DNA from 2 places in the Burkholderia sp. AU30198 genome. Region 1 is predicted to be linked to the other one. Evidence: riboswitches for the same ligand, from Rfam matches in the RefSeq annotation. Region 1 holds a riboswitch; the other holds the start of a gene.

Evidence for each region. Region 1 has a riboswitch for manganese ahead of LGN19_RS28760 (sodium:calcium antiporter). Riboswitches for the same ligand answer to the same signal wherever they lie in the genome.
Region 2: it holds a riboswitch for manganese, as region 1 does, so the genes downstream of both, LGN19_RS31585 (TMEM165/GDT1 family protein) here and LGN19_RS28760 (sodium:calcium antiporter) in region 1, are expected to answer to the same signal.

Annotation. Positions count from the first base shown of each region.
Region 1 is NZ_JAIZSA010000015.1:184,550-200,475, forward strand. Features, by position in the region: gene LGN19_RS28735 (heavy metal sensor histidine kinase) at 1-1,311, shown strand, start outside; gene LGN19_RS28740 (MFS transporter) at 1,331-2,539, opposite strand; gene LGN19_RS28745 (DUF1289 domain-containing protein) at 2,647-2,832, opposite strand; gene dmeF (CDF family Co(II)/Ni(II) efflux transporter DmeF) at 2,835-4,124, opposite strand; gene LGN19_RS28755 (metal/formaldehyde-sensitive transcriptional repressor) at 4,137-4,412, opposite strand; yybP-ykoY riboswitch at 4,533-4,699, shown strand; gene LGN19_RS28760 (sodium:calcium antiporter) at 4,781-5,791, shown strand; gene arsH (arsenical resistance protein ArsH) at 5,874-6,611, opposite strand; gene arsC (arsenate reductase (glutaredoxin)) at 6,589-7,011, opposite strand; gene arsB (ACR3 family arsenite efflux transporter) at 7,032-8,102, opposite strand; gene LGN19_RS28780 (ArsR/SmtB family transcription factor) at 8,099-8,431, opposite strand; gene LGN19_RS28785 (copper-binding protein) at 8,629-9,000, opposite strand; gene LGN19_RS28790 (efflux RND transporter permease subunit) at 8,997-12,203, opposite strand; gene LGN19_RS28795 (efflux RND transporter periplasmic adaptor subunit) at 12,200-13,741, opposite strand; gene LGN19_RS28800 (TolC family protein) at 13,753-15,045, opposite strand; gene LGN19_RS28805 (hypothetical protein) at 15,138-15,527, opposite strand; gene gstA (glutathione transferase GstA) at 15,615-15,926, opposite strand, start outside.
Region 2 is NZ_JAIZSA010000018.1:159,512-175,437, reverse strand. Features, by position in the region: gene pepN (aminopeptidase N) at 1-664, opposite strand, end outside; gene LGN19_RS31590 (DUF4136 domain-containing protein) at 852-1,553, shown strand; gene LGN19_RS31585 (TMEM165/GDT1 family protein) at 1,608-2,180, opposite strand; yybP-ykoY riboswitch at 2,259-2,396, opposite strand; gene guaD (guanine deaminase) at 2,546-3,862, opposite strand; gene LGN19_RS31575 (hypothetical protein) at 3,859-4,206, opposite strand; gene LGN19_RS31570 (adenosine deaminase) at 4,234-5,259, opposite strand; gene xdhC (xanthine dehydrogenase accessory protein XdhC) at 5,278-6,288, opposite strand; gene LGN19_RS31560 (disulfide bond formation protein B) at 6,966-7,478, opposite strand; gene LGN19_RS31555 (amidase) at 7,618-8,994, opposite strand; gene LGN19_RS31550 (GntR family transcriptional regulator) at 9,001-9,681, opposite strand; gene LGN19_RS31545 (gamma-glutamyl-gamma-aminobutyrate hydrolase family protein) at 9,962-11,152, shown strand; gene LGN19_RS31540 (DUF2968 domain-containing protein) at 11,267-11,959, shown strand; gene LGN19_RS31535 (hypothetical protein) at 12,039-13,319, opposite strand; gene LGN19_RS31530 (MFS transporter) at 13,340-14,635, shown strand; gene LGN19_RS31525 (tetratricopeptide repeat protein) at 14,720-15,926, opposite strand, start outside.

The sequences.
Region 1 (15,926 bases):
TATCGCTCGCTGTCCGCCGAGCTGACGCGGCGCGACGACATCGAGATCTCCGGCAAGCTCAACCAGTTCCTGCAACTCGCGCGCGCGAGCGGATCGATCGCCGCGCTGCGTGCCGATCCGGCCGTGTTCCACGAGGTGCTGCTGTCGCACCCGGGCGTGTATCTCGGTATCTACGATGCGCAGAACCGCGCGATCGTCGAGCATTCCGACGAAGCCGGCAATACGCTGGCGTCGGTCATCTCGGCGCAGCACCCCGCCGGCAGAGCCAGCGGGCCGTTCACCTGTTCGCCGCCCGGCATCGGCACGTCACGTTGCGTGTATGCACGCGCCACGCTGCCATCGGGCGATGCGATCCAGGTCGCGCTTGCGCGCACGGCGACCGATCGCCACTCGCTGCTCGAAAGCTATCGCGTCGACATCTGGCTCGCGGCGGCCGTGGGCGCGCTGCTCGTCGGTGCGCTCGGCTACGCGGTCGCGTCGCGCGGCCTGCGCCCGGTCGAGAGCCTCGGCCGGCAGACGTCGCGCATCGAGGCACACAACCTGAACGCGCGGCTCGACGCGCGCGGCGGCCCGGTCGAGCTGCGTGAACTCGCGACGTCGGTCAACCGGATGCTCGACCGCCTCGAACGCGCGTTCGTGCGGCTGTCGCAGTTCTCGTCCGATCTCGCGCACGACATGCGCACGCCGCTCGCCAACGTGATCAGCTCGTCGCAGGTCACGCTGTCGCGCGCGCGCACGACCGAGGAATACGAAGCGCTGATCGATTCGAACATCGAGGAATGCGAACGGCTGCAGCGGATGATCGAGAACATGCTGTTTCTCGCGCGCACCGACAACGCGCGACAGCACCTGAAGACCGCCGAACTCGACGCGGGCAGCGAGCTGCGCCGGCTCGCGTCGTATTTCCAGGCGCTGGCCGACGAAGCCGGCGTGCGCATCGACGTGCACGGCGAAGCGCCGGTCGTCGCGGATGCGACGCTGTTCCGGCGCGCCGTCAGCAACCTCGCGTCGAACGCGCTCGAACATGCGGAAGCCGCGTCGACGATCGAGCTGGCCGTTTCGGCGCAAGGCAGCTACGCGGTTGTCGAAGTTACTAATCGTGGCGCCGCGATTCCGCCCGAACAGGTCGAACGGATCTTCGAACGCTTCTACCGCATCGATTCGTCGCGGCACGGCGCGGCGCGCAACGCGGGGCTCGGGCTCGCGATCGTGAAGTCGATCATGGAGCTTCATCGCGGCAAGGTCGAGGTCGCGAGCCGCGACGGGCGCACGACGTTCGCGCTTTATTTTCCGCGCGGCACGGACAGCTAGACCGCTCGCTGCGCTCCGGCTAACGATCCTGCGCGGCGCCGAACGACGTTCGAATGCAGACGAGCAGCACGATGGTCGCCGTGCTGAACACGGCCCCTGCGTAGAACGTCGCCGCTGCGCCCACCCGATCCCACAGGATGCCCGCGACGACACTCGACACGAGCGTCACGACACCGCCGACCAGGTTGAACACGCCGAATGCCGTGCCTCTCAACTCGGCCGGCGCGGCATGCGCGACCATCGTCGCGAGCAGCCCCTGCGTCATCCCCATATGGAGCCCCCACAGTGCGACGCCGACGAGTACGGTTCCCCAGTGCGTGCCGTGTGCGAGCACGAGATCGGCCGCCATCAACAGCACGAGCCCGGCCGCCATCAGCTTCGTGTGGCTCGTCGTGTCGGCGAGCTTGCCGAACGGATAGGCCGACAACGCGTACACGACGTTCATCGCCACCATCACGAGCGGCACGAGCGCGACGGGTACGCCGCTACCCATCGCGCGCAGTACCAGAAATGCCTCGCTGAAGCGGGCCAACGCGAACACGGCGCCCACGGCGACGACCCACCAGTAGCGGGCGCCGAGTTGCGCAACGACATCGCGACGGATCGGGTTGACGCGCGGCTCGCCCGGCGCACGCGCCGGCTCGTCGATACCGAACGCGAGCAGCGCCACGGCCAGCACGCCGGGGACCACGGCCAGCCAGAATGCGAGGCGGAAGTCGTCGTGCCACACCAGCATGATGATGACGGCCAGCAGCGGCCCGAGGAACGCGCCCACCGTATCGAGCGACTGCCGCAGCCCATAGGCGGCGCCGCGCAGGTGAACCGGCGTGACATCGGCCACCAGCGCATCGCGCGGCGCGCCGCGAATCCCCTTGCCGATCCGGTCGACGATCCGCGCCGTCACGACGAGACCGATAGTCGGCGCGATCGCGAACAGCGGCTTGCTGAGCGCGCCGAGCCCGTATCCGGCGACCGCCAGCCATTTGCGATTGCGCAGGTAGTCGCTCAGCGTGCCGGAGAACACCTTGACGACCGGCGCAGTGGCCTCGGCGATCCCCTCGATGACGCCGATCGCGGTCGCGCTCGCGCCGAGCCCTGCCATCAGGAACATCGGCAACAGGCTGTGGATGATTTCCGACGACACGTCCATCAGCAGGCTGACGCAGCCCAGCACCCAGACGCTGCGTGGAATCTGACGGAGAATGCGGGTCGATGATCCGGTCTGCATGGGTCGCTCTCGATCGTCGAATCGTGGCACGGGACGCCGGTCATACTACCGCTCGCAGCAGGACATACCGCACGCGCGAGTTGTCGGGCCCCTGCCCCGCGCGCCCTTCACTCCCCCGGCTCGCGCCGGATCTTCGCTTGACGACGATTGCGGTCGTTCAGTATCTGGTGCCGGCGATGGTCGGTCATCTTCTTCCAGTCGCGCGCCTCGTCGCGCGTGCGCAGGCAGCCCACGCAGAATCCGGTGCGACCGTCGAACGCGCACAGCTCGGTACACGGCGATTTCACGGCCACGGTCAGGCCGCCTTCGCCGGCGCCATCACTTCGACGGTCACGTGGGAAACGCCGTCAAAGCGCGCGACGAGCGCATGGTAGAAGCGCGCGTCACGCGCCGCGTCGGCGGTCTCGACCGACACGATCGCGCTCATGTGGCCCGGGCCGACGCGCCACACGTGAAGGTCGTTGACCTTGTCGCCCAGCACCTCGATCGCATGGCGCACGCGCTCCGCCAGCTTGCGATCGACGTTGACGTCGAGCAGGATGCCGCCCGTATCGCGCATCAGCCCGTACGACCAGTTCGCAATGACGAGCGCGCCGATGATGCCCGCGACAGGGTCCATCCAGACCCAGCCGAATGCACGTGCGAGCAGCAGCCCGATGATCGCCAGCACCGACACTGCGGCATCGGCAATCACGTGAACGTAGGCCGACCGGATGTTGTGATCGCGGGTGGTGGCAGCGTGCGCACCTTCGTGATGATCGTGTTCGACGAACGTCAGCGCGTGCTCGATGCCGTTCAGCGTCACGATCGCATCGAACGCATGCGGCTCGGGAATGGTCTCGCGCGATTCCAGGAACCCGTTGCGCGCGACCATCGTGAAATGCTGTCGCGACTGGTCGGGACGGATGGTCGTGATCGAGACGGACACCCCGTCGAGGCTCGATTCGCCGGTTGCGGGCGCAATCCGGAACACCGGCGGCACGCCGTCTTCGTACACCGATACGTCGAACACGCCGGCTGTCGAGAAGACCCTCATGGCTTCGTCCGCGTGATCGTCGTGTGCGTGCCCATGTCCATGCCCATGGCCATGCCCGTGATGGTGGCCGTGATCATGCCCGTGATGGCCGCCGCTCAGCAGCCACACGCTCGCCAGGTTGACCGCGAGGCCGAGCACCGCGATCGGAATCGCCTCGCCAAAATGAATGGGCACCGGCGACAGGAATCGCGCGACGGCCTCGTAACCGATCAGGATCGCGATCATCGCGAGCACGATCGCGCTCGTGAACCCGGCCAGGTCGCCCAGCTTGCCGGTGCCGAACACGAAGCGCGGATCGTCGGCATGCCTGCGCGCATAGGTGTAGGCCAGCGCGGCGATCAGCATCGCGCCTGCGTGCGTCGACATGTGCAGCCCGTCGGCGACGAGCGCCAGCGATCCGAACATCGTGCCGCCGACGATCTCGGCCACCATCATCGCCGCGCACAGGCCGATGACCATCCATGTCTTCCGTTCGTTCTGCTCGTGCGCGGCGCCGAGGAAGATATGGTCGTGCCCCGCGCCGAACGCGTCATTCGTGAAATTGCTCATGTTCCGCCCCGATTACTTGAAATAGCTGTGCACCACGTCGATCAGCTGCTCGGTCGCGCTGCCTGCGTGCTCATCCGGCCCGTGTGCATCGACCATGTGCTCGCGAATGTGGTCTTCCAGCACGACGGCCAGCAGCCCGTTCATCGCGCCGCGACAGCTCGTGATCAATTGCAGTACCTCGTTGCAGCCGCGCTCGTCCCCGAGCGCGCGCTCGATCGCCTCGACCTGGCCCTTGATACGGCGCACTCGGTTCAGCAACTTCTGTTTTTCACGAACGGTATGACTCATCGATGACGGACTCCTGCATAGGGAGGGGGAGTATATATCCCGAAGGCTTCCCCTATAGGGGAGAGGGGTATATTTTTTTGAGATGAAGGCTTGTCGAAAGAAATCTGCTCGGCTAGACTGCCCTTCGTCTTTGGGGAGTAGCCTGCTTTCCGTCCCGGAAAGCGAACGCGTCAACACACTCGGCCTGCGGCCGTGGCGCGTTCAGCCTGATCGGCTTGGCGAGACCATGGGCGCATCACGTCGTTCCTGGTCGGACGTCGTCGGATGCGCCATGGTTCGTCAGCGTCCGACCACGGAGTCCCCATGTTCCCCACCGCCTTTTCCCCGCGTTCCGCCGCCGTCCGCGCGCATGCCCGCGGAGGTGCCGCATGACCTTCATGTTCATCGAACTGGCGTTCATGCTGGTCGTCATCCTCATCGCCGCCGAGGTCTTCACCAATGCGCTCGAACATCTCGGCGAACGCCTGAAGATTTCCGAAGGCGTCACCGGGTCGCTGTTCGCGGCCGTCGGCACCGCGCTGCCCGAAACGATGGTGCCGCTGCTCGCACTGGCCGGCGGCACGGCGAACCAGGCCGTGAACGAGGAGATCGGTGTCGGCGCGATTCTCGGCGCACCGCTGATGCTCGCGACGCTCACCACCTTCCTGATGACGCTCGCCGTGATCCGCTCGCGCGGACTGCGCGGTACGATCGCGCCCGAACGCACGGGCTTCGTGCGCGACCTGAACTACTTCCTCGCCGCGTTCTCGCTGGCCACCGCCGCGATGTTCGTCCCGCATCACAACTGGGCCGTGCGCGTGCTGCTCGCGGCGATGCTGGTCGGCATCTACGTGATGTACGTCGTGATGACGTTCCGTGCGTCGAACCAGCTCGTCGATGCCGGGCACGGCACCGAAGCGCCACACAAGATGTTCCTGTCACGCACGGGCCTGCCGACCAACCTCGCGACGATCGCGCTGCAGTTGCTCATCGGCCTCGCGCTGCTGGTCGGCGGGGCGAAGGGCTTCATTCACGGCGTGGAGGGCGTGTCGCACGTACTCGGCGTATCGGCACTGCTGCTGTCGCTGATCATCGTGCCGATCGCGACGGAATTGCCGGAGAAGGTCAACAGCGTGCTGTGGATCCGCCGCAAGAAGGACACGCTCGCGTTCGGCAACATCACCGGCGCGATGGTGTTCCAGGGCACGCTGCTGCCGGCGATTGGCATCATGCTGACGCCGTGGGAGCCGCGCCCCGAAGTGCTGACCGGCGTGATCATCACGCTCACGGCGGCGGCGTGGCTGCGCTTCAATGCGCGCACGCGCGGGCTCGCGATCTGGGCGTTGCTGGCGAACGGGGCGGGTTATGCGGGGTATCTGTTCCTCACGCTGGCGCGCTGATCTTGCTCACCGGACGCGCCGGGCACGACGCCGCTGCCCCGGCGCGAACGATGCACCACCGCGCCGCCCGCCCCCGAGCGATTCAGATGCGCGTCTGGTTCACGCGCTGCGACAGTTGTTCGGCGCTTTCCTTGCGCTCGCTGTAGCGGTCCGTCAGATACACGCCGACGTCGCGCGTCAGCAGCGTGAACTTGACCAGTTCCTCCATGACGTCGACGACCCGATCGAAATACGCGGACGGTTTCATCCTGTCGTCGTCGCCGAATTCCATGAACGCCTTCGCAACGGACGACTGGTTCGGAATGGTCAGCATGCGCATCCAGCGCCCGAGCACCCGCATCTGGTTGACCGCATTGAACGATTGCGATCCGCCGCTGACCTGCATGACCGCCAGCGTCTTGCCCTGCGTCGGCCGTATCGCGCCGACCGACAACGGAATCCAGTCGATCTGCGATTTCATCACGCCGGTCATCGCGCCGTGCCGCTCGGGCGAGCACCACACCATGCCCTCCGACCATTGCACGAGCTCGCGCAGCTCCGCCACTTTCGGGTGGTGCTCCGGCGCATCGTCGGGCAGCGGCAAGCCGGCCGGATTGAAAATCCTTGCTTCGGCGCCCATGGCCGTCAGCAGCCGCGCCGCCTCCTCGACCAGCAGCCGGCTGAACGAGCGCGTGCGCAATGACCCGTAGAGAAGCACGATTCGAGGCGGATGCGTCGACGGTTGCGCGGGCTGCAGCCGGCTCGCGTCCGGTACGCTGAAAAGCGTGGCATCGAGTTGCGGCAGAGCGTTCAGGCTGTCAGACACGCTTGCCCTCCGCATCGATCACGATTTCGCCGTCTTCCTTCGCAAACGGCCGTTGCTGCGGATCGGGCAGGATATCGAGCACCTGCTCGGACGGGCGGCACAGCCGCGTGCCGAGTGGCGTCACGACGATCGGGCGATTGATCAGGATCGGATGGGCGACCATGAAGCCGATCAGGTCGTCGTCGCTCCATTTCGGATTGTCGAGATCGAGCGCTTCATACGGTGTCCCCTTGCGACGCATCACGTCGCGCACGGGGATGCCCATCGCAGCGATCAGCGCGCGCAATTCATCCTGGCTCGGCGGCGTTTCCAGATAAAGCACGACGCGAGGCTCGACGCCCGAGTTGCGAATCAGGGCCAGCGTATTGCGCGACGTGCCGCAATCGGGGTTGTGATAGATCGTGATGTCGGTCATATCCGGATTCCTGAATGATTTCACGCGCGCTCGTACCAGCCCTTCGACCGGTTGACGACACGCACGACGAGCAGCATGACCGGCACTTCGATCAGCACGCCGACGACGGTTGCAAGCGCCGCGCCGGAGTGGAAGCCGAACAGGCTGATGGCAGCCGCGACTGCAAGCTCGAAGAAATTGGACGCACCGATCAACGCCGAAGGGCAAGCGATGCTGTGTTTCTCGCCGACGACGCGATTGAGCCCGTACGCGAGCGCCGCGTTGAAGAACACCTGGATCAGGATCGGCACCGCGAGCAGCGCGATCACCAGCGGCTGCTTCAGGATCGCCTCGCCCTGGAACGCGAACAGCAGCACCAGCGTGGCCAGCAGCGCGGCGATGGACCACGGGCCGATCTTCGCCATCGCGCGGTCGAACGCCGCCTGCCCCCTGGCGAGCAACAGCCTGCGCCACGCTTGCGCGAGGATCACCGGGACGACGATGTAAAGCACGACGGACGTGAGCAGCGTCGCCCACGGCACCGTGATCGCGGACATCCCCAGCAACAGGCCGACCAGCGGCGCGAACGCGATCACCATGATGCTGTCGTTGAGCGCGACCTGCGACAGCGTGAACAGCGGATCGCCGCCCGTCAGCCGGCTCCATACAAACACCATCGCCGTGCATGGCGCGGCGGCCAGCAGGATCAGGCCGGCGATATAGCTGTCGATCTGGTCGGCGGGCAGCATCGGCGCGAACAGCTGCCGGATGAACAGCCAGCCGAGCAACGCCATCGAAAACGGCTTGACGAGCCAGTTCACGACGAGCGTGACGCCGATTCCCCGCACGTGCTGCCGAACCTCATGCAACGCGCCGAAGTCGACCTTGACGAGCATCGGCACGATCATCACCCAGATCAACAGCCCGACGGGCAGGTTGACCTGTGCGTATTCCATGCGGCCGATGTGCTGAAAGAGTTCCGGCAGCGCCAGGCCCAGCGCGATGCCGAGCACGATGCACAGCGCTACCCACACGGTCAGGTAGCGCTCGAAGAAGCCGATGGCGGGCTGCGCCGCCACGGCTTGCGATGGGGCAACGTTCGAGCCGGTCATGTGCGATCACCGCAGCAATCGGGCGCGGCCGGTACGCCACAGGCAGCGCCGGCGCAGCAGTTCTCGGTCAGGAACCCGATGAGCCCGCTCATCGATTCGAAATTCGCCGCGTAGTAGATGAACCGGCCTTCCTGGCGCGCAGTGACCAGGTCGGCGTGCGACAAATCCTTCAGATGAAACGACAGGCTCGACGGCGACAGCCCGATCTGCTGCGCGATCGCGCCGGCCGGCAGCCCTTCGGGCCCGGCCACGACCAGCGCGCGGAAGATGGCCAGGCGCGCTTCATGAGCAAGCGCGCCCAACGCGCGCACGACGAGATTGGAGTCCATGGCGCGAAGGATAGCGCCATCATTTCGATATTTCAAGTATTGTTTAAATATCGAAGCCGATCCCCTGCCGACCTGTATCCAACCCGTCGTGCACCGTCAAACGCCGCCGCACGAGCCGCTTCCGGCTCGACATGCGCGGCGCCGGTGCAACCGCCGTCCCGGTTCACGGGCAGGCGATGCACCGGCGCATCCTCGGATCAGGACGCCTTCATCAGCTTGACGATCGTCAGCGTGCCGTCGACCTTCTCGATCCGCACCTTGACCTTGTCGCCCGCATGCGCGTGCTCGAGCATCATCGCGTCCTTCGCCTTGAACGCCATCGTCATCGGCGGCATGCCGACGTTCTCGAGCGCACCGTGCTTCAGCGTGATCTTGCCGCTCGCGGCATCGACCTTCTTCACTTCGGCGTCGGTCAGCGCGGCATTCGACTCGCCCGCGCCGCCCGACGACATCTTCATGCCGGACATGTCCATGCCGGCCATGTCGCCCGCGGCAAAGGCGGGGGTGGCGACCGTGCCGACAGCAAGAACGGCGGCAGCAGCAACGGTGACGGTAATCAACTTCTTCATCGGGATTCTCCGGTTGGGATGGATGGCACGTGCGTGCCGTGAGGAACTGCATTGGCATGCCGCGCGTGGCCCATGCTTCGCGCACGACGGCGCTGAAGCAGGAGCCATGCGGCGGGAATGACGAACATCGACAGCAGCGGCGCCGTGACCATGCCGCCGACCATCGGCGCGGCGATGCGCTGCATGACTTCTGACCCGGCGCCGTGCCCGACCATGATCGGCACGAGGCCGGCGAGCACGACGGCCACCGTCATCGCCTTGGGCCGCACGCGCAGCACCGCGCCTTCGCGGATCGCGTCGAGCAACAGCGCATCGGTCAGCGGTTCGCCGGCATCGAGCCGGCGCTGCAGCGCACCCTTCAGGTACAGCAGCATCACGACCCCGAATTCGGCGGCCACGCCCGCGAGCGCGATGAAGCCCACCGACGTCGCGACGGACACCGCATGGCCAAGCGCCCACACGAGCCAGAAGCCGCCGACCAGCGCGAACGGCACCGTCGACATCAGCAGCAGCGCATCGGCCGCCGAGCCGAACGTGAGGAACAGCAGCACGAAGATCACCACGAGCGTCACCGGCACGACGGTGCGCAGCTTGGCCGCCGCGCGCTCGAGATACTCGAACTGCCCCGACCACGCGATCGAATAGCCGGGCGGCAACGCGACCTGTTGCGCAACGGCCTGCTGCATCGCGCGCACGGCGCTCTGCAGATCGGTGCCGCGGATGTCGACGTACACGTAGCCGGACAGTCGCGCGTTCTCGCTGCGGATCATCGGCGGCCCGTCGGCGATTGCGATGCGCGCGACGTCTCCCAGGCGGATCTGCGCGCCGCGCGCGGTAACGACCGGCAATTGCCGCAGGTTCTCGACCGAATCGCGCACCTCGCGCGGGTAGCGGATGTTGATCGGGAAGCGCTCGCGCCCCGCGATCACTTCGCCGACGTCGTCGCCGCCGACCGCCGACGACACGACCGACTGGATGTCGGCCACCGACAGCCCGTAGCGCGCGGCCGCGAGCCGGTCGATGTCGACGTCGATGTAGCGGCCGCCGTTCAGCCGTTCCGCGAGCGCGGACGTGACGCCCGGCACAGGCTTCACCGCGGCCTCGACCTGCTTCGCGATCGCGTCGATCCCGGCGAGGTCCGGCCCGGAGATCTTCACGCCGACCGGCGTCTTGATGCCGGTGGACAGCATGTCGAGCCGGTTGCGGATCGGCGGCACCCACACGTTCGACAGGCCCGGCACCTTCACCGTGCGGTCGAGTTCGTCGACGAGCTTCTCCGGCGTCATGCCGGGCCGCCATGCGCTGCGCGGCTTGAACCGGATCGTCGTCTCGAACATCTCGAGCGGTGCGGGATCGGTCGCGGTATCGGCGCGGCCCGATTTGCCGAACACCGTGTCGACCTCGGGCACCGTCTTGATCAGTCGGTCGGTCTGCTGCAGCAGCTCGCTCGCCTTGTCGGCCGAGATGCCCGGCAGCGCGGTCGGCATGTACAGCAGGTCGCCTTCGTCGAGCGGCGGCATGAATTCGCCGCCGAGCCGCGACACCGGCACGGCCGTCAGCACCAGCGCGACGACCGCGACGCCGATCGCAAGCCACGGGCGCCTGAGCGTCGCTTCGAGCAGCGGACGGTACGCGCGGATCAGCACGCGGTTGATCGGGTTCGCGTGCTCGTGCGGAATGCGGCCGCGCACGAGATAGCCCATCAGCACCGGCACCAGCGTCACCGACAACCCGGCGGCGGCGGCGATCGTGTAGGTCTTCGTGAATGCCAGCGGCGCGAACAGCTTGCCCTCCTGCCCCTCCAGCGAAAACACCGGGATGAACGACAGCGTGATGATCAGCAGCGAGAAAAACAGCGCGGGCCCGACTTCCGCGGCCGACGTCGCGACGAGCTCCCATCGTCTGGCCGGCGTGATCGGTTCGCCGGGATGCGCGTGGTCGTACGCTTCGAGATGCTTGTGCGCGTTCTCGATCATCACGATCGCCGCGTCGATCATCGCGCCGATCGCGATCGCGATCCCGCCGAGCGACATCAGGTTCGCATTCACGCCCTGGTAGCGCATCACGATGAACGCGGCCAGCACGCCGAGCGGCAGCGACAGGATCGCGACGAACGCGCTGCGCAGGTGGAACAGGAACACCGCGCAGACGAGCCCGACGATCACGAACTCCTCGATCAGCTTGTCCTTCAGGTTGCCCACCGCGCGCTCGATCAGCTGCGAGCGATCGTAGGTCGTGACGATCTCGACGCCGGGCGGCAGCGAACGCTTGAGGTCGGCGAGCTTCGCCTTCACGCCCTCGATCGTGGTCAGCGCGTTCTTGCCCGAACGCATCACGACGACGCCGCCCGTCACCTCGCCCTGCCCGTTCAGCTCCGCGATCCCGCGCCGCATCGCGGGGCCGACCTGGATGCGCGCGACGTCGCCGAGCAGCACCGGCGTACCGGTGTCGTTCGTGCGCAGCACCACGTGCCGGAAATCGTCGAGCGTGCGCAGGTAGCCGGTCGAGCGCACCATGTACTCCGACTCGGCCAGCTCGACGACCGAGCCGCCGGACGCCTGGTTCGCATTGCCGAGCGCGTTCGCGACTTCCGCCTGCGTGATGCCGTACGCGCGCAGCTTGTCCGGATCGAGCACGACCTGGTACTGCTGCACCATGCCGCCGATGCTCGCGACTTCCGACACGTCCGGCACGGCCTTCAGCTCGAACTTCAGGAACCAGTCGTTGAGCGCGCGCAGTTGCCCGAGATCGTGACGGCCGGTGCGATCGACGAGCGCGTACTCGTACACCCAGCCGACACCGGTCGCATCCGGCCCGAGCGAGACCGTCGCGCCGGCAGGCAGCCGGCTCTGCACCTGGCTCAGGTATTCGAGCACGCGCGAGCGCGCCCAGTACGGATCGGTGCGGTCGTCGAACAGCACGTAGACGAACGCGTCGCCGAACGACGAGTACGCGCGGACGGTTTTCGCGCCGGGCACGCCGAGCAGCGTGGTCGTCAACGGATAAGTCACCTGATCCTCGACGATCTGCGGCGCCTTGCCCGGATACGACGCCTTCACGATCACCTGCGTATCCGACAGGTCGGGCAATGCATCGAGCGGCGTCTGCTGCAGCGAATGAACGCCCCATGCGGCAATCAGCACGGTGGCCAGCAGCACGAGGAAGCGGTTGTGGACCGACCAGCGAATGATGCGCGCGATCATCGTTCGCCTCCCTGCGGTTCGACCTTCGTCAGCCGGTAGCCGTCGTCGCTCTGCGTGAACGCGAAGCGCACCGTCTGGCCCGGCTTCACATCCGGGAACGCGGTGGCCGACGGCTTGCCGAACGCCATCGTCATCGCGCCCCAGCCGAGCGCCGGAACGGGCTGATGCGAGAACGTGATGTCGTCGGCCGTGACCTGCTCGACCTTGCCGGTGGTTTCGTAGATTGGTGCCGCCGCCTTCGGTGTCGACGCGGGCATCGCCCCCGCCCCGCTTGCGGCGGTGCCGCTTTCCAGCCGCGGCAGCACGCTTTTCAGGCTCGCCTCGGAATCGATCAGGAACTGCCCCGATGCGACGACCGTATCGCCTTCGTTCAGTCCGCCGAGCACTTCGGTGTCGCTGCCGACGTCGTTGCCCACCGTCACGGTCACGGGCTGAAGCCGGCCATCGCGGTTCTTCACGATCACGATCGAGCGCTTGCCGGTCGCGATCACCGCTTCGGACGGCACGAGCAGGCGCGACACGGTTTGTCGTGCAGCGACCCGCACGCGCATCAGCATGCCGGGCGTGAGCTTCAGCGCGGCGTTGTCGATCTCCACACGCGCCTGCAGCGTGCGGCTGCTCGTGCTGATGCCGGGCAGCACTTCGCGGATACGCCCCGTGAAATGCTGCGCCGGATCGCCCGCGAACGTCGCGTCGACCGGCATCCCCGGCTGCACGTTCAACGCAAGCGCTTCCGGCACCTCGACGATGAGCCACAGCGTCGATAGTCCCGCGATCTTCGCGAGCGTCTGCCCGGGCGCGACCATCGCGCCGTCCCGCACGTTCAGCTCGCTGACGACGCCGGTTTCCGGCGCGGTCAGCACGACATGCGTTTGGGCCTTGCCGGTACGGTCGAGGCTCGCGATCATGCCGTCAGGGATCGACAGCGCCCGCATCCGCGCGCGCGACGCGTCGAGCAGGCTGCCGTCCATCCCGCCGCGCTTCAGCGCGAGGTATTCCTCCTGCGGCGCGAGCCAGTCCGGCACGAACAGCGACGCGACCGGCGCACCCTTCGCGATGCGCTGCATCGGTGCGCGCGCATAGAGACGGTCGATGTAGCCGGTGACGCGCGACTGGACGACGTCCGCGCGCGATTCGTCGAACTGTGTGGTGCCCACCGCGTCGAATCCGGCCGCCGTCTGCTGCCGGCGCGCGGTCGCATAGCGGATGCCGAGGTTCTGCTGCAGGCCCGGATCGATCCGGACGCCGGATGCGCCACCACCTTCGTCCGCATAGACGGGCTGCAGCTGCATGTCCATGAACGGCGACTTGCCCGGTTTGTCGAAGTGCTGATTCGGCACCATCGGGTCGTGCCAGTACAGCACCTTGCGGCCGGTCTTCGGGTCGGTTTTGTCGGGCGAGGAGGATGCCGCTGCGGTGGTATCCATTGCCGTCGCGGCCGTCGCCGCGTGGCGTGCGCCCGCAACATAGCCCGCGCCGAGCAGCGCAGCACCGGCGAACGCCAGCAAGGCCGCACGGGCCAGTGTTTGCTTCGTCATGTCGTTCTCCTTTATTGCGCGGCGGCCAGCGTCGACGGCACGACCTGGTATTCGAGCTGCGCCCAGGTCTGCGAGACCTCGCGCCGGAGATCGAGCACCTGCAGTTGCGCATCCAGTTGCGCGCGGCGCGCAGCGAACGTATCGGCGAGCGAGCCCGTACCGGCGCGGTACGCGGCGTTCGCCAGTTGCACGCGCTGGTCGGCGGCGGGCAGCAGTGCGTCGCCGAGATTCGCGATGCGCGCCCGACCGCTCGCGAGCGTCGCGGACTGCGTGCGGATATCGGCCTGCACCTGGCGCAGCGTGTCCTCGTACATCAGGCGTGCTTTCGTCGCGAGCGCGGCCTTCTCGGCGACGTCGCGGTTCTGGCGGTTCTTGCGATTGATCGGCAGCGGGATCGTGACGCCAACCGACACCATGTTCGAATACGCGCCGCCGCGCTGCTGGTACGCGACTTCCCACGTCCAGTTCGGGCTGCGTTCGCTGTTCGCGACGGCCGTTTCGGCTTCGGCGACGGCGATATCGTCGGCGGCGGTGATCAGCGCCGGTTGCGACAGCCGCAACTCGTCCGGCGGCAGCGACGACACGAACGACTCCGGCGCGGGCGGCGCGCCCGTGACGTCGTCGACGGGCACGGCGGTCCAGCGCGACAACGCAATGAGTGAAGTCTGGTAGACCTGCTCCGCCTTCAGCAGTTGATCCTGCGTCTGCGCGAGCATGGCCCGCGCCTGGACGACATCGGCCGCGCTCGCCTTCGCGCCGCGATACGACGCCTTCGTCGCGTCGAGTTCATGGTTCATGTGATCGAGCAACGCCTGCTGCAGCGCGAGCGCCTGCTTCGCGTAGACGGCGTTCAGCCAGGCCGTCGCGGTTTGCTGGCGCACGCTCGCGAGCTGCGCGAGATAACCGGCGCGCTCGCGCCCGACCTGCTCGTTGGCGAGCGCCGACCGCAAGCGCCGCTTGTCGCCGGACACCCACTCCTGCTCGATGCCGATGCGGCGCATCGTCATGAAGTCCTGGCCGACGGTGAAGCGCTGGCCGCCGTTGACCGGCAGGTTGTCGATGCCGGCCTTGAGCATCGGGTCGGGCAGCTGGCCGGCCTTCACGGCCGCCTCCGAGCTGGCGCGCACCGACGCCTGCGCGGCCTGCATCGAAGCGGAATGATCGGTGGCGGACTGCAGCGCGGCGTCCAGCGTGAAAGGAGATGGCTGCGCGTGAACCGCGCCCGCAACCAGCAGCGCCGCCCAAAGCATGGGCGCGCGCCGACGCGCACGCCGCGCGAGCGGCGTGCTGGAATGGAATGACATGGCTTAACCCCAACGGCGGAACCCCATAGGGATTCCACGTCCTGATACAGGACGAACCTCACCGCGAATGCGGCGAACCTATCGGATCGGGATCAGCTGATGCGTGGAGGGCGCCACAACCCGTTCGGGTCGCGGACCGGGAGGAGTTGCGCGTAGTGGAACGCGACGGTGCTGGCGAATGCAGCGGGACGACTGACTTCGGCACGAGCGGCCGGATGATAAAGACTGCCGAACTGGCATTGCGCCGTCAGCTTGCAGGCCATGCCCTTCGCTTTCGCATGGGACTTGCCGGCCGGCGACTTCATCATCGAATCGCAGCCCGGCATGTCGGCTGACATGCCGGCGTCCATGTCCATCGACATCGACATCGACATGCCCTGCTGCATCATCGGACATTCCCCGGCCAGGCCGCTGGCTGCCAGCCCGCTGATGGGCAGCACCGCGCAGAGCAGCAGCAGGATGATGGTCCGGAGGAATTTCATGGCGGGGATTATAGCGCGGGGATTTGCTGTGTGGCGGCGCGTCGATGAAGCGGAAAGACGCGCCGACTCCGCGACCGCCGCCGCCTGCTACCGCGCCAGCCCCTCCGCCTCCAGCACTGCCCGCACCGCCGGCCGCGCCCGCACCCGCTCGTACCACGCACGCAGATGCGCATACCGGGTCAGGTCGATATCCGCGTGGTACACCGAGCGCATCCATTCGGCCTTGCCCCACCCCGTCAGCGCGAACAGGTACGCATCGGCGACCGTGAACGTGTCGCCCGTGACGAACGCGTTGCCTTCAAGCTGACGGTCGATCCAGGCGAAACGGCTGTCGAGCTTCGTTCTCGCCGGGTCGACGTATTTCCCCGCCTGCACCGCATACAGCAGCGGGATGAAGCC
Region 2 (15,926 bases), on a different contig from region 1:
CCGGCTCGACCCACACCTGCAGCAGCTTTTCCTTGCCCGAGCCGGTCGTGATCTTTTCCTCGATTGCGACGAGCTTGCCCGCGACCAGCGCGAACAGGTAGCTCGGCTTGCGGAACGGGTCTTCCCACTTCGCGAAGTGGCGGCCGTCGGGCAGGTCGCCGGAATCGACGAGGTTGCCGTTCGACAGCAGCACCGGGTAGGCGGCCTGGTCGGCGCGCAGCGTCACCGTGTACGACGCCATCACGTCCGGGCGGTCGAGGAAGTAGGTGATGCGGCGGAAACCTTCGGCTTCGCATTGCGTGAAGAAGTTGCCGCTCGACACATAGAGGCCCGACAGCGTCGTATTCTGGTCGGGTGCGCAGGCGCTTTCGAGCGTCAGCTCGAAAGCGTCGGGGACGTTCTCGACGGTCAGCCCGTGTTCGTGCGCACGCACGGCGCCATGCGGCGTGCCATCCAGCCATGCGCCGACGAATTCGAGCGCTTCGCCCATCAGCTCCAGGTGCGGCGCGGGCGCGGCGTCCGGATTGCGGCGCACGCGCATCGTATTCCTGACGATCGTACGGGCCGGCGCGAGATCGAATTCGAGCGCAACGGAATCGATGAGGAAGGCCGGCGGCGTGTAGTCGGCGCGGCGGATCACGGTGGAGGAGGCGTTGTCGGACATGGTCGTCGAGATCGGTGGAGTGGGGGACGCGCCCGCGGCACGGGCCGGGCGAACCGGGCCATTGTACAAAGGCTTGCGGCCGCGTGCCGGGCGAACTTTTTACCGGTTCCGGGAGTCCGCGTATTATCGGCATCCCGTTACGGTTCGCGCGGTGCGACGAACGGGTGACGGATCGAAGAGGATCAACATGAAACGCGATTGGATTCAACGCGGTGCGGGCTGGGCGGCGGTGCTGTGCGTGGCGCTGCTGACCGGCTGTACCAGCTACGTGACGACCCAGGTCACGGCCTTCTCCGACTGGAGCGGCAGCGACGCGACACGCACCTATGCGTTCACGCGCAGCGATGCGCAGAAGCACAGCATCGAGCAGTCGACCTATGAACCGATCGTCGCGAACGAACTGTCCACGTATGCGTTCCGGCAGGCGCCGGCCGCGCAGGCCCGCTATCTCGTCGGGCTGACGTACGGGGTCGGCAGCGATCTCGTTACCGTGCCGCAGCCGGTCTACTACGATCCGTGGTTCGCCGGCCCGGGGCCGTACTGGCGGGGCGGGCCGTGGGGACCGTGGGGCCCCTGGGGGCCGATGCCGGCCGGCTATGTCGCGCAGACCTATCAGGTGTTCGACTACACGCTCGGCATTCGCATTACCGAGCGCGCGACGGGCAAGGAGGTCTACAACGTGACCGCGCGCACGACCGGCGACAACGGCGCGCTGCTGTATGCAATGCCGTTCCTCGCGCGCAGCGCGCTCGCCGATTTCCCGCTGGCGAACGGCGCGGTCCGCACGGTGCGGCTGCCGGTCGACAAGCGCGGCGGGCCGGCCGCGCCGGCCGCCAACGAGCGAGCGGTGCCGGCGGCGCCCGCTTCAGGCGCAGCCGCCGCGAAGTAACGCGGCGTCAGTCTCGGCGCGGCCGTCCGGCCGCGCCCGCCATCTTCCTTCCCGTCAGACCCCGATGCCCAGCAGCGCGAGCGCACCGAGCACGACGAACAGCACGGCTGCAATCCCGTGCACGAGCTTCGTCGGCAGGCGGTGCGCGAAGCGGTCGCCGAGCAGGATCGCCGGCACGTTCGCGAGCATCATCCCGAATGTCGTGCCGGCCACGACACCGATGTAGTCCTGGAAGCGCGCGGCCAGCGCGACGGTCGCGATCTGCGTCTTGTCGCCCATTTCCGCGAGGAAGAACGCGACGAGGGTCGCACCGAACACGCCGAGCCGCGAACGGTTGGCATTGGCTTCGTCGGCATCGAGCTTGTCCGGCACGAGGATCCACAATCCCATCGCGATGAACGAGAACGCGAGCGCCCAGCGCATGATCGACGGCGTGACGAGCGCGCCGAGCCATTCGCCGAGCGCGCCGGCGAAACCGTGGTTCACGAGCGTCGCGACGAGCACGCCAAGAATGATCGGCATCGGCTTGCGATAGCGCGCGGCCAGTACGAGGGAAAGCAGTTGGGTCTTGTCGCCGATTTCAGCGAGCGCGACGGCGCCGGTGGAGATCAGGAAGGCTTGGGACACGGATGGGGTTCCACGGGCCGGTGTTGTGCGTGCGAGCGACGATCCACGGCGCGCCGGGCCCTGATGCGGCGCACTGTGAACCATCGGTCTCGCCAGGCCTAGGTGGCTGCGTCCGCCATGGCCATACGGCCAAGTCTGTTGACGGACGCCTCCGTCACGATGCGCGCCGGGGGCGCGGGACATCGAGCGGAGCGGCTACTCCCCAATGAGCGGCGAATTCTAGCACGGCGCGTCGCGCGCGGGAAAGCGGTCAGGCGGCGCGGCGCCCGGCGTCGGGGCGGGATCGGGATACGGCAATCTTCGGCGGCCCGGCAGGCGCGGCGGCGGATGCGCGCGCGTGCCGGGACGAGCCTCCGGGCAGGCCGTTACGCGGCGGGGCGGCGTGCCGCACCGCGCTCGTGGACGAGTTTGCCGGCCGCATAGGTGCGGTACACCGCGCGGTCGTCGCCGAGCAGCGCGAACGCGAACAGCAGTTCCTCGAGCGAGTCCGCGCGTTTCGTGCGGCGTGCGAGCAGCGGCGTGGCCCGCGGATCGAGCACGACGAAGTCGGCTTCGGTACGCGGCGCGAGCGTGCCGACCGTATCGGCGAGGTCGAGTGCCTGCGCGGCGCCGGCCGTCGCGAGCCAGAACATCCGCGTCGCGGTCAGGTGGTGGCCCGACAGCCGCGCGACCTTGTGCGCTTCGTTCATCGTCTGCAGCATCGAGAACGACGTGCCGCCGCCGACGTCGGTCGCGAGCGTGACGGGCACGTCGTATTCGCCGGCCTTGTCGAAATCGAACAGCCCGCTGCCGAGGAAGAAGTTCGACGTCGGGCAGTGCGCGACGACGGTGCGCGTCTCGGCCATCCGGCGGCGGTCCTCGTCGTCGAGGTGGATGCAGTGGCCGTACACCGCGCGCGGACGCAGCAGCCCGTAGCGGTCGTAAATGTCGAGGTAGCTGCGATGGCCGGGGAACAGCTCGGCCACCCATTTCACCTCGTCGACGTTTTCCGCGACGTGGCTCTGCACGAATACGTCCGGATGGCGGCGCGCGAGTTCGCTGCACGCCTCGAGCTGCGCCTCGGTCGACGTCGGCGCGAAGCGCGGCGTGAGCGCGTACATCTGGCGGCCCTTGCCGTGCCAGCGGCCGATCAGCTCGGCGCTGTCGTCATAACCCGATTGCGCGGTATCGCGCAGGAATTCGGGGCAGTTGCGGTCCATCAGCACCTTGCCCGCGATCATCCGCAGGTCGCGCGCGTCGCTCGCCGCGAACAGCGCATCGGCCGACTGCTTGTGCACCGTGCAGTAGACGAGCGCGCTCGTCGTGCCGCACGCGAGCAGCTCGTCGACGAAGAAGTCGGCGACTTCGCGCGCATGTTCCGGATCGCCGAACTGGCGCTCGGTCGGGAACGTGTACTTGTCCAGCCACGGCAGCAGGCCCGGTGCCGGCGACGCGATCATGTCCGTCTGCGGGTAGTGGATGTGCGTGTCGATGAAGCCGGGCACGATCAGCTTGTCGCGCAGGTCATGGACGATCGCGTCGCGCGCGAGCGTCGCGGCGAGCTGCGCGTACGGGCCGGCCGCGACGACCTTGCCGTCGTCGACGATCAGGAGGCCGTCGGTCTCATGGTTCGCGGCCTGGCTCGATTGCGCCGGGTCGCCGTTGAAGGTCAGCAGTTGGGAACGGAAAGCGGTTTGCGTCATGACGAATGGTCCTGCATCAAGGTAAGGCGAACAGAAGAAAACGAGCGACGCCGCACGGGGGCGGGGCGGTGCTTCGCGAGCGGGTGCGGCACGCTGCGTGCCGCACGTCCGGATGCGATGGCGCGGGCGAACGTGGCGGCCGAAGCCGCCAGCGAGTGGTTGCCGGCGGGCCTCGCAGCCGTCGTGCTTGCGACCGACGGGGGCGCGAACGCGACGGCAAACCGCGACGGCAGGCACGAGCGAGCGACGACGGACAGAGCCGTCGCCACGCGCGCACGCAGGCGACCGGCCCGGCGCAAGGCCGAACCGGTGGTCGCGAAGCGGATGCCGTTGCCGTGTTTCATCTGTCTAGCGTTCCTCGATGCCGGCCGTCACGCGGCCTGCCAGTACGCGTCGAGGCGCGCGTACAGTGCGTCGCGCTGCGCCGGTTCGATGAACGACGCCTCGAAGCCGTTGCGGATCACCGCGTGGACTTCGGCATCCGTGAGTTGCAGCCCTTCGGCCGTCGCGAAGTAGTTTTCATTGACGTAGCCGCCGAAGTAGGCCGGATCGTCGGAGTTGATCGTCACCGCGACGCCGCGATCGAGCAGCGCCTTCAGCGTGTGCTTCGCCATGTCGTCGAACACGCACAGCTTCAGGTTCGACAACGGGCACACGGTGAGCGCCGTGCGCGTTTTCGCGAGGCGCTCGACGAGTGCCGCGTCCTCGATGCTGCGCACGCCGTGGTCGATCCGGTCGACCTTCAGCACGTCGAGCGCTTCGTAGATGTACGCGGGCGGGCCTTCCTCGCCCGCGTGCGCGACGAGCTTCAGCCCGAGTGCGCGCGCCTTCTCGAACACGCGCGCAAACTTGGTCGGCGGATGGCCGAGCTCGGACGAGTCGAGGCCGACGCCAATCAGGCGATGGCGATAGCGCTCGAACAGCGGCAGCGCGGATTCGAACGTCGCGAGCGCGTCCTCTTCGGACAGGTGGCGCAGGAAGCACAGAATCAGCTTGCTCGACAGCCCGCGTTGTTCGGCATCGGTGAGTGCGCGCTCGATGCCTGCGACCACCGTCTCGATCGGCACGCCACGCTCGGTGTGCGTCTGCGGATCGAAGAACAGCTCGGTATGGACGACGTTGTCGGCGAGCGCGCGTTCGCAGTACGCGGCCGTCATGTCGTAGAAATCCTGATCGGTCAGCAGCACGCTCGCGCCTGCGTAATAGATGTCGAGGAACGACTGCAGGTCGGTGAACGCGTATGCGGCGCGCAGCGCGTCGATCGAGTCGTACGCGAGCTTCACGCCGTTGCGCTGCGCGAGCGCAAAAATCAGTTCGGGCTCGAGCGAGCCTTCGATATGGATGTGCAGCTCCGCTTTCGGCGCGCGGGCAATCTTGTCCTTGAATGTCGGGGTCATGGCGTCGTTCTTGGTCGGTCAGTAGGTAGGGGAAGCCTGCGCGGACGCATTCGCGTTTGCCTCGACGGCCTGCAGCAATTGCGCAGCCACCGAGATCGCGATCACTTCGGGTGCCTTGTCGATGATGCCTTCGACACCGATCGGGCAGCGCATCCGCGCGACCTGGGCCGGGTCGATGCCGATCGCGGCGAGGCGGTGATCGAACTGCACGCGTTTCGCGTGCGAACCGGTCATCCCGAAGTACGCATAGTCGCCGCGCCGCAGGATGCGCTCGGCCAGCACGAAATCGAGTGCGTGGTCGTGCGTCATCACGACGAAGTAGGACTGCGGCGGTGCTGCGTCGACTGCATCGGCCGGGGCAGCGGCCGCTTCGATCGCGAGGTTGCCGATGCCGGCGAGCGCATCGGCCGGAGGGAACGCCGCATCGGGCCCGTCGATCCAGCGCACGTGGCACGGCAGCGTCGCCAGCACCTTCACGAGCGCGGTGCCGATGTGCCCGGCGCCGAACAGCACGACGGGGAACGCATACGGTGCGATCGTTTCGGTCATCAGCGACACGCCGCCGGTTTCCCACAGCAGGCAGTCGGCACGCGCGGCTTCCGATTCGGGCTCGCTCAACAGCGGCGCGCCCGGCGAGGGGCCGAATGATACGCTACGGACGGTCGCGGCGCCGGCCGCGACTCGCTTCGCGAGCGACATGATCCAGCCGAGATCGCCCACATCGAGCCGCTCGAACGCGAGCACCACGGCGCCGCCGCAGCACTGGCCGAGGCTCGGGCCGAGCGCCAGCCGCTCGAGCCGGCGGGCATGCGGCACGTGCGCGCCATCCTTCAGCAGATGCCGCGCGATCTCGATCGCCTTCCATTCCAGATGACCGCCGCCGATCGTGTGGCGCGCCGTGTCGCGCGTGACGAGCATCTTGGTGCCCGCTTCGCGCGGCGCGGAGCCGTCGGTGTGCGCGACCGTCACGAGCACGGCCGCTTCGCCGTGCGCGAGCAGTTGCTGCAGATCGCCGAGCCAGGCTTCCATCAGCACGCTCCGTTCTGGACGACGCGGCACGACACGCGGCGCGGGCTGGCGAGCGTGGCGGCAACGATGACGGACGGGAGCGGGGCGGGCCGGCCGCATGGCCGATGCGGTGCGGCGGCAGCGCGCGGACGGCGCGTGCGGACGGCACCGCCGGATGCGCGGACGCCATGAGGGTGATGGATGCGGATGGTGTGCGTTGTCATGATGAATCCAGTCGACATTGCGGATCGGGCGCGCGTTACGCAGGGGTGGTGAGACCGCCTGGCCTCGCGCACGTAGATCGCCATCCAGTCCCGAAGATAGCACCGCAACGCGACGGGAACATCGCGGGGCGGTGATCCGGGCTATCAGGCGGCGATCATGTCGATCATAGGCCCGCCGCGCGGGATCGGGGCGCCGATGCGTGCACGTCGGGCCGAAACGCAGGCGTGGCGGGGCTTGGGCGCGGAAGTCGCGCGATGTGCGCTCACCCGGATCGCAGGGCGGCGGCGGAGTAGGTGTTTACGCGGGACCGGCCAGGCGGGGCCACCTAGGTGGAGCCGCCCCGGTGCGGCTGCTCAGGTGCGGCCCGCCGGGTTGGGCCGGCGAGCGCTCCGGGGCCGGCGGTCACCGGTCACCGGTCGGCGGTGTGCGGCCCGGGCGAGCGGGCCGCGCGCAGGCCGGTTGAAACCGGCCGGTCAGGCCACGAGCTTGCGGCGATGGCGCCAGAGGCTCGCGACGACCGCGATCAGGATCACTGCGAAGCCGATCAGTGCCCAGCCCGGCAGCAGGATGCCGAAGATCGGCGGATAGACGGTCTCGCACAGCCCGGCGACCTTGAACATGCCGGGGAACCACTGCGCGGGCGGCAGGCTGTCGACGATCGGCTGCAGCGTGTCGAAGCCGCAGCTGAAGCCCGGATTCATCTGGATCGACAGATGTCGGGCGGCCGTGCCGACACCGCCGGCCGCGGCGATCGCGATCAGCAGTTCGAGCACCCAGACGCCGCGCCAGTTGCGGATCCCGGCGGCCAGGAACGCGAAGATCCCGATCGCGCAGAAGAAGTAGCGCTGGATGATGCACAGCGGGCACGGATCTTCGTTCTTCACGTACTGCAGATAGAGCGCACCGGCCAGCAGGGCGATGCACACCCATCCGAGCAGCATCAGCAGGCGGCGTTCGCGGCGGATGGCGAGCGTGTAGTCGTTCATGTCGGCGGGGTTCCTCTTGGGTCGGTCCGGAAAACAATCGCGCGATTTTAGCGCGAACGGTCTGGCACGAAACTGACAGCGCGCGTGCGGCAACCTGCCGCACCACGCGCCGAGTCCGCCGGCGGTCGGTTGGCCGCGGTCAGCGGATCGTGTTCAGCACGGCCTCGACCGCCTGGCCGATCGCGAGCAGCGCGTCGTCGCGATGCGGTGCGGCCGCGAGCATCAGCCCGACCGGTGCCGCGTCGCGCGGATGGCAGGGCAGCGACAGCGCGCACGCGTCGAGGAAGTTGAACGCGCTCGGGTTGCGCAGGATCAGCGCGTTGGTGCGCGTGAACGCGGCGTCGTCCGCTTCGAGTTCGGCGATGCGCGGCGGCACGACCGGGACCGTCGGCGAGACGAGCGCATCGAAGCGCGACCAGACCGTGTGCGCGGCTTCGTCGAGCATCGCCGTGCGCGCGGCGAGCAGGTCGAGATAGTCGGCCGCGCTCGCGGGTTCGCCCTTCAGGATCCGCGTGAGCACGCGCGGGTCGTACTGGTCGCGGTGCTTGTCGAGCAGCGGGCGATGCCACGCGTAGGCCTCGATCGGCGAGAAGCCGAAGCGGTTGATGTCCGGCAGCCGGTCGAGCGCCGGGAAGCGCACTTCCGTGACGATCGCGCCGGCGGCTTCGAGATGCTTGAGCGCAGTGTCGAGCGCGGCTGCGACGTCGGCATCGACGCCATCGGTCACGTAGTTCGTCAGCACGCCGAGCCGCACGCCTTCGAGCGGCCGGGCGGCCGGCACGTGCGGTTCGAGGCCCGCGAGCATCCGGTCGACGAGCGCGCAGCAGGCGACCGTCAGGCCGATCGGGCCGAACGAGTCGAGCGTCGTCGACAGCGGCACGCCGCCTTGCGTCGGGATCCGGCTCGCGGTCGGCTTGAAGCCCGTCAGCCCGCACAGCGCGGCGGGAATGCGGATCGAGCCGCCCGTATCGGTGCCGAGCGCGACGGCGGCCATCCCGTCGGCGACGGACGCGGCCGCGCCGGACGACGAGCCACCGGAAATCCGCGCGTCGCCCGGCACGTCGCGGTGGTACGGCGAGCGCGGATGGCCGAAGTGCGGATTCAGCCCGAGGCCCGAGAACGCGAACTCGCTCATGTTGGTGCGGCCGACCAGCACCGCGCCCGCCCGCTTGAGCCGCGCGACGGCGACCGCGTCGGTGTGTGCGGCCGGCGCGCCGTCGAGCACGCGCGAACCCGCGCGCGTCACCTGGCCCGCGACGTCGAACAGGTCCTTGACCGACACGGGAACGCCCGCGAGCGGTGACAGCACGGTGCCGGCGGCGCGCAGCCGGTCATGCGCGTCGGCGGCCGCGCGGGCGTTGTCGGCATCGACTTCGGTGAAGACGACCGCGCCCTGGCCCGACGGATCGGCGATCCGGTCGAGCGCGGTGTCGACGAGCGCGCGGCTCGTGGTCCGGCCGGCGGCGAGGTCGGCGGCGAGCTGGGCGAGCGGGGGGAAGGGCGTGAAAGTGGTCATGGCGGCTCAGGGACGAAGATGTTGAAGAAGCGTGGAGCGGAACGAATCGATATGGCTTTCGACGGCCGCACGCGCGCCGGCGGCGTCGCGCGCGGACAGCCGATCGAACAGTGCGCGATGCTCGTGCTGGACGTCGGCGAGATGGTGAGGTTCGGACAGCGTAACGAACCAGAAGCGCAGCGAGCGCTCGTGCAGCGCGCGCAGGATCTCGGCGAGGACCGCATTGCGCGCAGCGGCGGCGATCGCCTGGTGGAACGCGCGGTCGAGTTCCATCATGCCCTCGACGTCGTGCGTGTCGACGCAGGCCTGTCCTTCGTCGAGCAGCGCGGCCAGGCGTGCGAGATCGTCGGGCGTCGCATGGCGCGCGGCGAGTTCCGCGCAGTACGCTTCGTTGATGCGCCGCACGTCGATCACCGCGACGATGTCGTCGAGCGACAGCGGTTGCACCATCAATCCCTTGCGCGGCATCACGGACAGCAGCCCTTCGAGCACGAGCCGATGCACGGCCTGGTGCACCGGCGTGCGGCCGATACCGGTGCGCGCGACGAGATCGGCTTCGTTGAGCGCGGCGCCGGGCTTCAGGCGCATCGTGGTGATGTCGCGCTGGATCAGCGCGTACGCGCGGTCGGCGAGGCTGGCCGCCGGCGCGGCGGGGCGGTTGGGGGTGACGTCGGTCAGGGCATTCATGCGGAGGGCGGTGCGGCGGCCGGGCGGGGCGCGATCATGGCGCGGGCGATCGGGAAGCGTGGACGATGCCTGGATATTATTGTGATATATCACTGGTGTCCAGTACCGGTCGCGAAGCATTGGCGTTGCCGGCGCGCGGGCGGGAACGCTCCCCGACGCAGTTTGCCGCCGACTTGCAACAATATCGACAGGATGTTGCAGGTTTGCCGCTCGATCGTGCGCTGAAGCATAATGAATCCTCGTTTATCCATACGCGTGAGCGACGTACCAGACCATCGTCATGAACGAACACACGCCTTCCCCGGCCGGTCTGCCCGGCACCTCCTCCGTTTCTTCCGATTCTCCCCGTACCGATCCGGCGAACGCGCCCGATGCGCCGGCAGCCCAGGCCGCCGCGCAGAACGTCGCCGCGGGCGGCGCGTCGCCGGTTGCGGCGGCGTCCGAGCCGGGCGCGCCCGGTGCCAAGGGCGCCGCCGTCGATGGCGCTGCCGCTGCCGCGCCGCCGAAGCATGGCGCGCCGCCGCCGGGGTTCGGCGCACAGCCCGACTTCGACACGCCGCGCCCGCCGCCCGCGAGCGCGCAGAATGCGCCGCCGGCCTACCTGAAGCAGAGCGACACGCCGTGGTCGGTGTTCGGCCGGATCGTGGTCGCGCGTGCGCGCCGGCTGTTCGACCGTGCCGGCCAGCGCATCACGCAGCGCACGCTGCGCATCGGCGTGTCGGCGCGGATCTTCCATCCGGAACCGGGCGCGAAGGGGCTGCGCGGCAAGACGCTGCAGTATCTCGAGGAGTCGATCGCCCACTGGGTGATGTCGCGCGATGTGCTCGTGTTCATGATCCCGACCGTCGGCCATCAGGGCATGATTCACCCGAGCAACATCCGCCTGCGCGATTACGCGAAGCATCTCGACGGCCTGCTGCTGCAGGGTGGTGCAGACGTATCCCCGCAAACCTATGCCGCCTCCGACGCCCGCCCTGAATGGCCGGGCGATCGCGTGCGCGACATGTACGAACTCGAGCTGCTGCACGAGTTCGTCGAATCCGGCAAACCCGTCCTCGGCGTGTGCCGCGGCTGCCAGCTGATCAACGTCGCGTTCGGCGGCTCGCTGTACCAGGACATCGCCACCGATGTGCCGACTGCGAATGCGCACGTGAGCGAGCATTACGACCAGCATCGTCACGCGATCCGCTTTCCGGATTCGTCGACGCTTGCGAGCATGTTCCCCGGGCGCAGTGAAGCGATCGTCAACTCGATTCACCATCAGGCGATTCGCGATCTCGGCCGCGATCTGAACATCGAGGCCGTGTCGGCCGGCGACGGGATCATCGAAGGCATTCGCCATCGGCGTTCGCCGTTCGTCGTCGGCGTGCAGTGGCACCCCGAGTTCCATCGTGCCGGCGGCTCGGAGTTGCTCGACTGCACGCCGCTGCTCGATGCGTTCCTGCGCGCGGCGCGCGAAACACGCCTGTAACAGCCGCACGCTTCGCGTCGTACGAAGGCCGGCCGCATCCCGATGAATTCGAGATGCGGCCGTTTCGTTTTGAACGATAATCGCGAGTCCCGATTCGTTCGCCGGAGTCTGACGTTGGCTTTCCGAAATTTTTCCCCTGCACGATGCGCAACGTGGATCGTTGCGCTGGCTGCCTGTGCGCAAGCGGGCACGGCCTGGTCTGCCGATGCGACCGCGCCTGCCGCCGGCACGCGTCCGGCGGTCACGAGCCTGCGTGGCGACCCCGCGGCAACCAGCGTGGCTGTGACGGATGCGTCCGCGCAAGGCAACGTTGCCGAGCTGACGCAGATGCTGCACGACGGCCGGATCGTCGAGATGCGCACGACCTACAACGGCAGCTACGGCGCGAGCCTGATGTTCGACCCGCACGAGATGACGTACTACGTCGCGCTGTTCCAGGACAAGCACCTGTGGCGCGTGATCCGGTCGCAGGAGAAGAGCCGTGCGGAGATGGTGTACGCGAACTTCGTTCAGCAGACCGTACAACTTGCCGATATCGAGATCCGCCGTACCGAGCTGGAGGCGCAGAAGGCGTTTCTCGAGCGTGTGATCGCGCTGCAGGCGAATCGTGCGCAGCAGTTGCAGGCCGACCTGAGCGTTGCGCGCAGCCAGCAGGCCGAAGTCGCGCAGCGGCAGCGGTCGGCGCAGGAGCAGGCACAGGCGCTGCAGGTCGAGAAGCGGGCCGCGCAGCTGCAGCTGCGCGATCTGCAGGAGCAGGTGCGACAGCTCGAGAAGCAGACCGAGACGGGGCTGCCCGCGCACAAGTAACGATTCGTCAGACGGACGCGGAGAGACGAGCAAAACCCGGCGAAGCGAGGCTTCGCCGGGTTTTTTTATGGCGCGGCTGTCAGCGTGCAAATGCGTCCGGCGTATCGGTCACGCGGCGGTGGGACAGTTGCGTCGTCCAGTCGAAATTGACCGGAGGGGCGTGCGTTGCGCGGGCTGGCTGCGTAGCGCGCAGCGCGCTTGCCATCGCGATCAGCGTGAGCGGATCGTCGAGTGTGTCGCGTGAATGGGCGATTGCGCGCGGCGCGGTCGCGAGCCGATCGCGTGCCCGGGTGTCGACCGTGTTGCGCCGGACCGGCGGGCGCGCAGCCAGCCGCTGCATGGTCGGGCGCCGGGCCGGTGCCGCTGTCCCGTGCTTGCCGTTCGAACGGGGCGACGAAGCAGTGGCCTGGCGCGGCATGTCGGACGTTGCCTGCGGACGAAGCGATGCCGGATGACGTGTGACGTGGTGCGTGGCCTGCGGTGATCCGGCCGTTGTCGCGACAGGCGCGGCCATCTTGCGCTGCGGCGCAGCGTTCGACGACGTATGCGGCTGAACCGTCGCGACCCGCACGGTGCCGGACGACGACGTCGCGTGATCGGGTGCGCCGTCGGCCGTTTGAATTGCGTAGGCGAGCCCGAGTCCTGCAATGGGTTCATGCGTGGCGATCAGCCAGCCGATGATGCCGAGCGCGCCGATGCTCCAGCAGAGCGCGTACCTCGCACGCCGGTCGCGAGCGCCGCCGGCGATACGGCGGGAGCGCCGGCCGGCGGCGGCAGGCAGCGCAACCGGCGACCCGGCGGAAATCGGGGCGGGCACTGCGATGGGCAGCGGCTCCCAGTGGCACGCGCGGTGCGGCCGGTCCACGTCGATGCAGGACGTCGCCAGTGTCGCGACGCAGTGCTTGCCGGGCTGCGTACCGGGTGCGTCGCGAAAGATCCAGTCGCGGCCGAACGACGGCACGTGATCGAGCGGAGCGACGCGTGGGCGGGCGAGCACGCCTGCAACGGGGACGAGGTGCGATGGGGTCATAGGGCGGTGCGCCACGCGACACGGGCAACCGTACCGGTGCGGCGCGGAACTGTCGTTGCAAATCGAGACATTGTGGTCAGCCGGCGAAGGCCGGTCGATCAGATCAATCTGATTTTTGCTTCCGTTTCGGGACGACTTGTACGAGGAGAACGCTGCGAGAGCAACGGCAGGGGCGACACAAGGCAAATGTCGGGTTGGCGTGGCATGATGCGCGAACCATGCCGGTGCGCGCGTCGCTGCGCGGCGCGCCGCCGGCAGGCAGCGATGCCCGTGCGCGCCGGCCCGGCGCCGCGTGTGTCGTCGGATCCATGCGGCGCGGATTCGCGCCATCCGAGCTGAGCGAGAAAAACATGTCTACCGCGTCACACGCCATCGCGCAGGAATCGAAATTCCGCACCGTGTTCCGGGTCGTCAGCGGCAACTTCCTGGAAATGTACGACTTCATGGTCTACGGCTATTACGCGTCGGCCATCGCGAAAACCTACTTTCCGAGCGGCAACGCATTCGCGTCGCTGATGCTGTCGCTGTCGGTGTTCGGCGCGGGCTTCCTGATGCGGCCGGTCGGCGCGATCGTGCTCGGTGCGTACATCGACCACCATGGCCGCCGCAAGGGGCTGATCCTGACGCTCGGGCTGATGGCGCTCGGCACGCTCACGGTGGCTGCGATACCCGGCTATGCGTCGATCGGCGTGCTCGCGCCGGCGCTCGTGCTGCTCGGCCGGCTGCTGCAGGGCTTTTCGGCGGGCGTCGAACTCGGCGGCGTGTCGGTGTATCTGTCGGAGATCGCGACGAAGGGCCACAAGGGGTTCTATACGTCGTGGCAATCGGGCAGCCAGCAGGTGGCCGTCGTGTTCGCCGCGTTCGTCGGCGTGCTGCTCAACCGTGCGCTGCCGGCCGAGGAGATGACCGCGTGGGGCTGGCGCATTCCGTTCCTGATCGGCTGCCTGATCGTGCCGTTCCTGTTCCTGATCCGTCGTTCGCTGAAGGAGACCGACGAATTCCTCGCGAAGCGCCATCGTCCGACGATGGGCGAGATCATGCGTTCGATGCTCGACAACTGGGGCATCGTGGTGGCAGGCATGGGGATGGTGATCATGACGACGGTGTCGTTCTACATGATCACCGCCTATACGCCGACGTTCGGCAAGGAAGTGCTGCACCTGTCGTCGCTCGACGCGCTCGTTGTGACCGTCTGCGTGGGGATTTCCAATCTCGTGTGGTTGCCGTTGTCCGGTGCGTTGTCCGATCGCATCGGGCGCCGCCCGGTGCTGATCGCGTTCACCGTGCTGACGCTGCTGTCGGCTTATCCGGCCGTGCTGTGGCTCGTCGGCGATCCGTCGTTCCTGCGGCTGCTCGCGGTCGAGCTGTGGCTGTCGTTCCTGTACGCGTCGTATAACGGGGCGATGGTCGTCGCGCTGACCGAAGTGATGCCGGCCGACGTGCGCACGGCCGGTTTCTCGCTGGCGTACAGCCTGGCGACGACGATCGGCGGCTTCACGCCGGCGATCTCGACGCTGCTGATTCATCAGACCGGGAACAAGGCGGCGCCGGGGCTGTGGCTGAGCGTTGCCGCGATTTGCGGGCTGGTCGCGACACTCGTGCTGTACCGCACGCCCGAGGCGCGCAACCAGTACAAGGCGGCCTGACGGGCCCCCACATGTCGCGCGGCGCGGGCCGCACGCATCGCATTGAAAAAGGGAGCGCGGCGCGCTCCCTTTTTTCGTCTGCGTTCAGGCTTCGCGCAGCATGCCGGCGACCGCGGCCGCCGCGTCATTCCATTGCCCGGGCGCGGGTTGGCGGGCGAGCCGGGCCTGCGGATACCACGGGCAGTCGTCGCCGGTGAACCAGCGCCAGTCGGGCGCGAACGGCAGCATGACCCACAGCGGCTTGCCGAGCGCGCCAGCGAGGTGCGCGACTGCCGTATCGATCGTGACGACACCGTCGAGCCGCTCGATCAGTGCAGCCGTGTCGGCGAAGTCGTTCAGCCGGCCGTCGAGCCGATGCACGCGCGGATGCGCGTCGACGCGCGCGCGTTCGTCGTCGTCGAGCGCGGGCTGCAGCACGATCCAGTCGATGTCCGGCAGCGCGAGCAGCGGTGCAAGCGCGTCGAACGGCATCGAGCGGTTTTCCTGCGCCTGCCGGCGCCCCGACCACGCGAGACCGAACTTGCGCTTCGACTGCCCGCCGAGAGAACCACGAAAGCGCCGGCCGGCGCCGTCGGGGGCATCGAGGTAGCGCGAGCCTGCGACGATGTCCGCCGTCTGAAGCCCGAGCAGGAACGGCAGGCTCATCAGCGTGCATGCGACATCCGCGGCAGGCGGTTTCGCGCTGCCCTGTGCGACGAGCGTCACGCGCCAGCGCGACGCGGCCGGCGCCAGCAGCGTAACGAGTTCCGGCTGGACTTCGAGCACGACGCGCGCGCAGCGTGCGCGCGCGAGCGGCACGAAGCGGACGAACTGCAGCGTGTCGCCGAAGCCCTGTTCGGCACGGATCAGTAGCGTGCGCGACGCAATCGGCTCGCCTTGCCAGCGCGGCAGCGTGCCGAGCGGCGTCGCGCCCGGCGTGTCGTGGCGCGCTTCATAGGCGGGCAGGCCGCGTGTGAAGTCGCCGAGCGTGAGCAGTGTGACCGCGCGGTGCAGCCGTGCCAGCGTGAGATCGGGCGCGACGCGCAACGCCTGGTCGAACGCGCGCAGCGCCATTTCGTGCGCACCGAGCGCGTGATGTGCGTTGCCGAGGTTCAGCCAGGCCAGGCTGAACGACGGATCGAGACCGACCGCACGCTCGTAGTAGGGCAGCGCGTCGCGGTGGCGGGCCTGCGCGCTCAGTGCGTTCGCGAGCCCGAACAGCGCGAGCGGAAACGGCGGATGCAGCGCGAGCGCGGTTTCGAACGCGGCGGCCGCCTCGGCATGCCGGCCGACCGCATCGAACGTGTTGCCG